DNA from 2 places in the Arthrobacter sp. lap29 genome. Region 1 is predicted to be linked to the other one. Evidence: predicted binding sites of a transcription regulator. Region 1 holds the regulator's gene; the other holds the start of a gene.
The links. The regulator Rex, encoded in region 1, represses fermentation and respiration genes when NADH is low (regulators of the CRP and FNR family bind a similar motif). The targets are predictions, from matches to a motif close to CTTGTGAANNNNTTCACAAG.

Region 1 (4,210 bases):
GCGGGCATCGCGTGCCGCCTCCAGCATGCGCTGCGCTTGGGCTGAGTATGCTTCACCCCACGAAGGCTTGAACGGGTTCACGAAGTAAGGCCAGTGCTTTGGCTTGGCCAGCTCCGCTTTACTCATAACGAGCCCCTCGAAGTGGTTCTCGGCCTCAATGATGCGCGGATCAGTCACAATCTCAAGGCCCAACGCTGCTGCCGTGGGCGCCGCCGTTTCCTGGGCTCGCGTCAGAGGCGAGGCCACCAGATAAACCGGTGCACCAGCGCCGTTCTTGGCGGCCGCCGCAAAGTGCTCCGCCACCATGACCGCCATGGCTCGTCCACGCTCAGAGAGGTGAAACTCGGGGAGCCGGCCGTAGAGGACGCCATTGGGGTTAAAAACCTCGCCGTGACGCAAAAGATGCACAGTTACTCGGGACATGTACCCAGTTTCTCAAAGTTGTTGCGGAAGGGGTTAATCCGGAGCCGAATGAATTTCATTCACTCGGGAATATTAGATGCAAACGCATGCTTATAGTCTGTGACCGGCCGCCCCACAGGTGGTTCCATTGCTTAGTCACAACCATTCAAGGAGCAGCACATGTCAGCAACAATCAGTGAATCAACCGGGCTCGCCCAGGGCCTCTGGACTCTTGATAGCTCACACAGCACCGTGGGCTTCATGGTCCGCCATGCCGGCATTTCCAAGGTTCGCGGCCAGTTCACCGAGATGGAAGGCTCCCTGAACCTCGGCCAGACACTGGCCGACGCCTCCGTCACGGCCACCATCACGGCCGCAAGCTTTAGCTCAGGTGACGCCAACCGCGACGCCCACGTCCGCGGCGCCGACTTCTTCGATGTTGATCTCTTCCCCACACTGACATTTGTCTCCACCTCCGTTTCCGGCGATGAAGAAGACTTCGAGATGACGGGGGAACTGACTATTCGGGGCATCTCCAAGACTGTGAGTTTCAAGGGCGAGTTCGGCGGCGTGGCTGTTGACGCTTTCAGCGCCACCCGCGCGGGGTTCGAAGCCAAGACCGTGATCAGCCGCAAGGAATTCGGCCTGACCTGGAACGCTGCCCTGGAAGCAGGTGGCGTGCTGGTCTCTGACAAAGTCACGATTTCCCTCGAAGTTGCCTTCGTCAAGGCTGGATAGCACCGCCTCGCAGCTGGATGCAACTGAAGCATCTGGAGCAACCTACTTTCTGGAGGTTCTCCTGCCGGTCCGAGATTTTTCGGGCCGGCATTTTGCTGCCCTCCCCATGCGCGGATACTCCCCGAGGGGTGTCAGGTGGATTCTGCTCCCCGGCTCCCCTCGCTCTTGGGATGGGCGGGGATTTGCCGGCAAAATTTCTCTCCAATAGTTGCCACGCAGCAGGTCGCGTAGGGTTTATATGAGACCCGCAGCGGCCCTCTCCATCTCTGGCCGCGATGGGCCTGCCAGCTGGTCAGTGGTTGTACCCCCAACTGATCAGTGCCTGAACCCATTGAGCCCACACATATTGGGCCCGAACCCTTTGAGAGAGCAATCCCATGAGCACCCCCGGTGAAGAGCCTCAAGAGCAAACCCCGCCAGCCCCTAGCAGCCCGCCCATCCCTGGCAGCTACGGCGAAATCTCCCCTGGTGTTCCCCGTTACGGCCAATATGCGCCCGCTGGGTGGGAACTTCCTCAGGAGGTGAAGGACGCACAAGCCGGCGCAAATCTGCCGCCCGCGTTGGCCTATCCGGGCCCGCCGGTCAGCCAATCAGGCATAGCCAGTCCCGGGGGCGCACAGCTGGCACCTCCGGCCCGGGTCAGGATGGCTTGCAGGCTCATTGTTACAGCCGGAATTATGCAGGCACTCTCCGTCCTCGTCCTCTTGGTGGTGCTGCTGGTACCAGCGGCCAAGGCACCTGTTCTCGATGTCCTCCAAGAGACTCTCGCGGCCTCCCCTGAGCTGGCCGCCGTCTACTCAGATGCGGCACTTCTGGACACTATTTTGTTCCTCGGCTTCGTGTTGAGTATCGTCATGACGGCGTCGTACTTCTTGTTGGCTCGCGCCATTCGCAAAGGGTCCAACGGTGCGCGCACCACTGCCTTGGTGCTGGCTCTGTTCTCGCTGTTGCTTCTGGGACAGCTCAATCCGGTGGCAATTGTTCAGATTGTGCTGGGCCTTGTTGCGGTGTTCTTGCTGTACCGATCCCCCGCCAAGGAGTTCTTCCTCGCCCACAAAGCCCGCAAGGGCCTGTAGCGGCACTGCTTAGACGCCCGGTAAGTCCTCGTCCAGGTGTGCGCCCTGGAGCCGCTGCGCATGATAGGCAAGAATTTGCAGCTCTGTAGCCATATCCACTTTGCGCAAGTTCACGTTGCCGGGAACGCTCAGGGCTACGGGGGCAAAACTGAGGATGCTGCGCACGCCGGCGGCCACCACTCTGTCACAGACAGACTGTGCAACGGCCGCTGGCAGCGCCAACACCACCATGTTGGCCCGTGTGGAGCTCACAACTTTTTCGAGGTTTCCCACATCACTGACACGTAGCCAGCCAATTTCTGTGCCAACCAGCATCTCGTCGGCATCAAGTAGGGCAACTACGTCAAAGCCACGTGATTCGAACCCGGCATAGCGGGCCAGAGCGCGGCCCAAGTTACCGGCACCCACAATGGCAACACGCCATTCATGGGTCAGGCCAAGTGCTTGGGCAATTTTGCGGCTCAAGTTGGCCACTTCGTAGCCCACCCCGCGGATTCCGTAGGAGCCCAGATAGGACAGGTCCTTGCGGACGTTGGCGGATCCCACACCAGCAGACTCGGCCAAGGCTTCCGAGGAGACACTTTCGGCACCTTCGGCCAGCAACGCGTTGAGTGTGCGCAAGTAGAGGGTCAACCGGGACACAGTGGCAGCAGGCAGCTGCCTGGCCGGCTCTGCTACAGGCTCCTCCACGGGCTGCGCTGGGTTCACATCACTACTCCACATTCTCAAAATAAGGCCGCCCGTAGATACTGAACATGCGTCCGCAACGTCCGTGCTGGCCTGCAATAACTCTATGACTTAGCGGGGTCAGAGCCAAAAGCCACGGCCTGGTCGCCTCGAAGCGGCAGCGGACGCGGCAGCAGGCGCCCGCCAGCAGGGCCTCAGGAGTTCCCAGTGAGCGCTTGGCTGAGGATGTTACCCAGGCGGATCGGGTCAATGTGCCAAAAGTCGCGCTGGATCCCGTTAACAAGAACAACCGGGATCTCCTCGCCATAGCGTTCAGTCAGTTCGGGATGGTCATCCAGGCTGACCTCGGTCCAGTGCAACTGCAATTGCGTGGCAATGGTATCCACCACCTCACGTGCGTTCTCACACAGATGGCACCCCGACCGTGTCACAAGCTGTAGGAGTGGCACTTTGGGTAGCTCGGGTGTTGCAGCGGGGTTATTGAGAATAGATTCCATAGCTACAACGGTACTCAACGTAAAGCTACCGGAGGGCCCTGGACCCGTAGGCCCAGCACCATGGGCGCTCTCCGTGCGCGAAATATATGATTTTGCCCAGAGTTAACCCCCGGCAGGTAGTGGCGTGGCAGGCGGTGGCACGAAGCATTGACTAGACTCATTCCATGCCCGACGTGACTTCCAACAGTGCCGAGGCCCCCTCGACTGCTGCAGTGCACCAAGGCGAGGCAGCCTTCTTTGACGTGGACAATACCCTCATGAAGGGCGCCAGTCTGTTCCATGTAGCCCGCAAGATGTATCAGAAGCGGGCATTTACCCTGCAGGACGTGGCAGGCTTCGCGTGGAAGCAGGCAAAATTCATCCTGCGCGGAGAGAATATGAACGATGTCCACTCCGTTCAGGATTCTGCACAAAAACTAGCCGCTGGCATCAGCACCGAGTTCATCCGTCAACTTGGCGAAGAGGTCTATGACGAGATGATCGTCTCCAAGATCTGGCCCGGAACCAAAGCGCTGACCCAGGAACATTTGAAGTCCGGGCGTCAGGTGTGGCTGGTTACCGCCACCCCCGTGGAAGTAGCCGGCGTCATTGCCTCCCGGCTGAACCTGACGGGTGCGTTGGGCACGGTCGCGGAGATAGCGGACGGCGTCTACACGGGTCACCTTGTGGGCGAGATCCTGCACGGACCTGCCAAGGGCCGCGCCATTGAGGAACTTGCGGTTCGCGAAGATCTGGATCTGACGCGCTGCTGGGCTTATAGCGATTCTTACAATGACATCCCGCTGCTGACTACCGTGGGCAATCCTGTGG
Region 2 (4,210 bases), on a different contig from region 1:
CGGGTCTCTGGTGAGCGGGATGCTCTAGTGCGCAAGGTAGCTGTATGTGGCGGAGCTGGTGACTCTCTCTTTGACGCCGTACGGGCAAGCGACGCCGATGTGTTTGTCACGGCAGACCTCCGCCACCACCCAGCCTCCGAAGCCCGCGAGGCGCGACTGGACGGGCGGCCCTACCTCATTGATCTTTCACACTTTGCCAGCGAATGGCTGTGGCTACCCAACGCCATGGTGGCTCTGGGAAACGTGCTTGCCGATCAGGGATTTGCCGCAGAATTGGCATTGAGCCAGACCAACACGGACCCGTGGGACTTTATTCTGACTCCCGGGAACTAGGCTTGTTCTAAGAACTATTGTCATCACGTGATGCAGCAGGAGGAGTTACATGGCTAAGGCAGCACCGGCCGAGCAAATGCGTTTGCTGGATATTGCGGTATTGGACGGAAAATTGCGCGGACTTGATGTCCAGGCAAAGGCGTTGAAGGAAGATCCCAGGCTGCCAGATCTGCATGCCGGGGTCACCGTGGCGAAGAGCGATCTGGTTGTCCTTGACACGGCTGTCAGCGATTGCCACCGGGCCTTGACCAAGGCAGAGGACGATGTTGCCGCCGTCGTAGCGCGGATTGAACGTGATGAGGCCAAGCTCAATAGTGGCACGGGGCTCTCTAAAGATCTCATGGCACTGCAGAGTGAAATTGAATCACTGACCAAGCGCCGTAGTGACCTTGAAGATACAGAACTTGAAGCCATGGAGGCGTTCGAGGCGGCAACATCTGACCAGGCTGCCCAGCAAGGGCTCGTAGCGCAGATGCAGTCAGTGCTGGATGAGGTCCTTGATGAGGTGCGGAGCAAGTTGGTCGGGTTGAAGCTTGAGCGCGATGCCACGCTAGGCGAGCGCACCGAACTGACGGCCACCTTCGATCCGGCACTGCTGGCCATCTACGACCGTTCGCTGGCTAAATATGGGGTGGGTGCGGCACGGCTCTTCCACGGCAAGTCAGAAGGTTCGGGCATGCAGCTTAGCGCCGGTGACTTGGTAGATATTAAAAAAGCTCCGGCTGACACCATTGTCTTCTGCCCGGACTCCGGCGCCATTTTGGTCCGCTCGGAGGAGTGGGGCTAAACCGCTCCCTGATCTCATTCCTCGAATGAGCCCCTTACGTGGGCCCCATTCGAGGAATGAAAAGTAAAAAGCTGGTGATCAGTCCGTCAGAATGATGTTCAGCGCGTGCGCCTTGCGAGCCGTTCCTGGGACCAGCTCCACAACCCACCGTTCCGCAGCAACGTGTGCCAGCTGGGCGGGTGTTTCGGGGGTTTTGCCTCGGCGGGTGAGCAAGTGCCTAGCCAGTTCCCCTCGAGTATGTTTGGCGAAGTGGGAGACAACCTTGCGGGCGCCGTCGCGCTCGGTGAAAACATTCACGGCCACAGTGCGTTCCGGGTCAGGCACCCAGGCAGCCGCGTAACTACTGGAGCGGCAATCCACCAGAAGGTGGCCCTCCGCATGCTCCGCCAGCGCCTGCGCCAGTTGCGGTTTCCAGAAACTGGCCAGCTTTCCCAGTCCGGGCAGGCCCACCGACATGGAGAGCCGGTACGCGGGAATGCTGTCGGCGAATCCCACTGCACCCCATAGCCCGGAGATAACCACGACGGCGGCATCGGCCTTGCGCTTCTGCGTTGCCGTCATGCTGTTGTAGCCAAGGGCATCGAAGAGCACGCCCGTGTAAATACTGTGGGCGGGGGCTGCCGGCTCTTGGTCCAGGCGGGTATTGCGGTGCACTTCATGCCCCAAGGAGGCACCCACACCCAATTGATTGAGGGCATCATCCTGGCCGGAGACTAAAGCCAAAGCGGTGGACACGGCCTGCCTTGCTGTGGTGAGTGAGGGGAAACTCAAGGTGGCCAGATCAACGGGGGATCCGGAATCGGCGGGGGTCTTGCCTTCAGAAGGCGGCAACAGAATCAGCACCCTAGGAGCTTATCGCCTCAAAGCTGCGCCGCTTTCAAGCGCACCGCATTCCAAAGTGCTGCTAAGGCACGTGCTTGGAGGACAGACAGCGGAATTAACTCTACGTTCGGCAGGAGAAGTAGGGGCGAGTAGCTGCCAGGTGACCAGGGGCTAGACCGGTCTAGTGAAGTGGTTCACGTAACTCGCGGGTAAACACGGAGCGCTGTCACACTGGGAGCAGGCTTAAACCAAGGGTGTTTTGGGCCAGGAAAGGTAGTTTGACGTGACGATCAACCAGGCTCCGACACACACGGATGCCGCATTACAAACCTGGATCCAACGCGAGAGTATGGCCGAGGCCATGATTCCGCTGATCGGACGCCTGTACCGTGAGAACAATGTTATTGCTAATGTTCACGGGCGCTCACTGATCAACAAGTCCCCCTATGACATCCTCAAGGCACACCGCTTTGCCCGGCACATTGACAGCTGCGAACTGCCCCTAGAGCAGACGCTGCCCCTCATTGAAGTCTTGGACAAGCTCGAGCTGGGTCCGGCATCCCTGGATGTTGCCCGCCTCAACGCTGCTTTCAAGGCCTCCGGCGAGGCTGATCTGGAAACGTTCCTGCGCACTGAGTTGGCCTCTATTGTTGGCCGCCGCGGAGAAGACGGACGCACCAGCACCGATGTGGTGTTGTACGGTTTTGGCCGGATTGGGCGCCTGCTGGCCCGCATCCTCATCGAACACAATGGCGGTGGCCACGGCTTGCGTCTGCGTGCCATTGTGGTCCGCAAGGGTGGCGAGACAGATTTGGCCAAGCGGGCCAGCCTGCTGCGCCGCGACTCCGTGCATGGCCCCTTCGACGGCACCATCACCATAGACACCGAAAATAACATCATCCAGGCCAATGGCACATCCATCCAGGTGATTTACTCGGATAGCCCCTCAACCATTGACTACACCGCGTTTGGTATTACGAACGCGATCATTGTGGATAACACGGGCCGCTGGCGCGATGAAGAAGGCCTGTCCCAACACCTGTTGTCCAAGGGTGCTGCCCGCGTCCTGCTGACAGCCCCGGGCAAGGGCGCCCTGAAGAACATTGTGTACGGTATCAACCACCACATGATCGAGGCCGGGGACAAGATTGTCACCGCTGCCTCCTGCACCACTAACGCCATCACGCCCGTGCTGAAGGTCCTCAATGACAAATACGGGATTGTGCACGGACATGTGGAGACGGTGCACTCGTTCACCAATGATCAGAATCTCACTGATAACTTCCATAAGGGTGACCGGCGCGGCCGTTCTGCCGCCCTGAACATGGTCATTGCCGAGACCGGTGCTGCCAAGGCCGTGGCCAAGGCGTTGCCCGAGTTGGAAGGCAAACTGACGGGCAACTCCATCCGCGTACCAACCCCCAACGTGTCCATGGCTATTTTGAACCTGACACTGGAAAACGGGACCACCAAGGATGAGGTCAACGCGTTTTTGCGGGACATGTCACTGAACTCTGACTTCCGTAAACAGATCGATTACATTGATTCACCCGAGGTGGTCTCCTCGGACTTCGTGGGCTACCGGCGCGCCGGGATTGTTGACGGCCTGGCAACCATCAGCACCGATAAAAACCTTGTCCTCTACGTCTGGTATGACAACGAGTTTGGCTACAGCTGCCAGGTAGTGCGTGTCATGGAGGAAATGGCCGGCGTGCACCCCCTCCAATTCCCGGCGCTCGAGTCAAGTGCCGCATTGATCAGCTAGGTACCCCAGGTGCGTACCGGCGTCGTGCTTAAACGTACGACGCCGCTACGCACCTTTGCGCACCTTGCCCTGTACACTTAGTAGCTGGATAGGGCAGTTGGGCAACCGCGCGTCACGTAAGTGGCTCGAGGAACGTCCGGGCTCCGCAGAACGGGGTGGTGGGTAACGCCCACTCGGGGTAACCCGCAGGAAAGTGCCACAGAAAGTAGACCGCCGGCACGGTTCGCAAGGACTGTTGCCGGTAAGGGTGAAACGGTGGTGTAAGAGACCACCAGTTCCCCAGGTGACTGGGGAAGCTCGGTAAACCCCACCCGGAGCAAGGCCAGACAGGGCATGATTGAGGGCTGTTCGCCCGAGTGCCTGGGTAGGCTGCTAGAGGGCGTCGGCAACGGCGTCCGTAGATGGATGGTTGCCTCTTCGCCGCAGGTAACTGCGGCGGACGACAAAACCCGGCGTACAGACTGCCCTATCCACTTTTTGCATTTTTATGGTGCGTTTCGCCC

Region 2: a site for Rex is predicted at 2,124-2,143, ahead of RY113_RS03135 (glyceraldehyde-3-phosphate dehydrogenase). Genes of this name have one in related genera too.

Annotation. Positions count from the first base shown of each region.
Region 1 covers NZ_JAUCEK010000003.1:280,563-284,772, reverse strand. The annotation lists gene RY113_RS06845 (histidine phosphatase family protein) at 1-423, opposite strand, end outside; gene RY113_RS06840 (YceI family protein) at 583-1,140, shown strand; gene RY113_RS06835 (hypothetical protein) at 1,518-2,216, shown strand; gene RY113_RS06830 (redox-sensing transcriptional repressor Rex) at 2,226-2,939, opposite strand; gene RY113_RS06825 (glutaredoxin family protein) at 3,098-3,400, opposite strand; gene RY113_RS06820 (HAD family phosphatase) at 3,565-4,210, shown strand, end outside.
Region 2 covers NZ_JAUCEK010000002.1:9,818-14,027, forward strand. The annotation lists gene RY113_RS03120 (Nif3-like dinuclear metal center hexameric protein) at 1-333, shown strand, start outside; gene RY113_RS03125 (zinc ribbon domain-containing protein) at 383-1,120, shown strand; gene RY113_RS03130 (peroxide stress protein YaaA) at 1,199-1,963, opposite strand; gene RY113_RS03135 (glyceraldehyde-3-phosphate dehydrogenase) at 2,226-3,707, shown strand; RNA gene rnpB (RNase P RNA component class A) at 3,797-4,180, shown strand.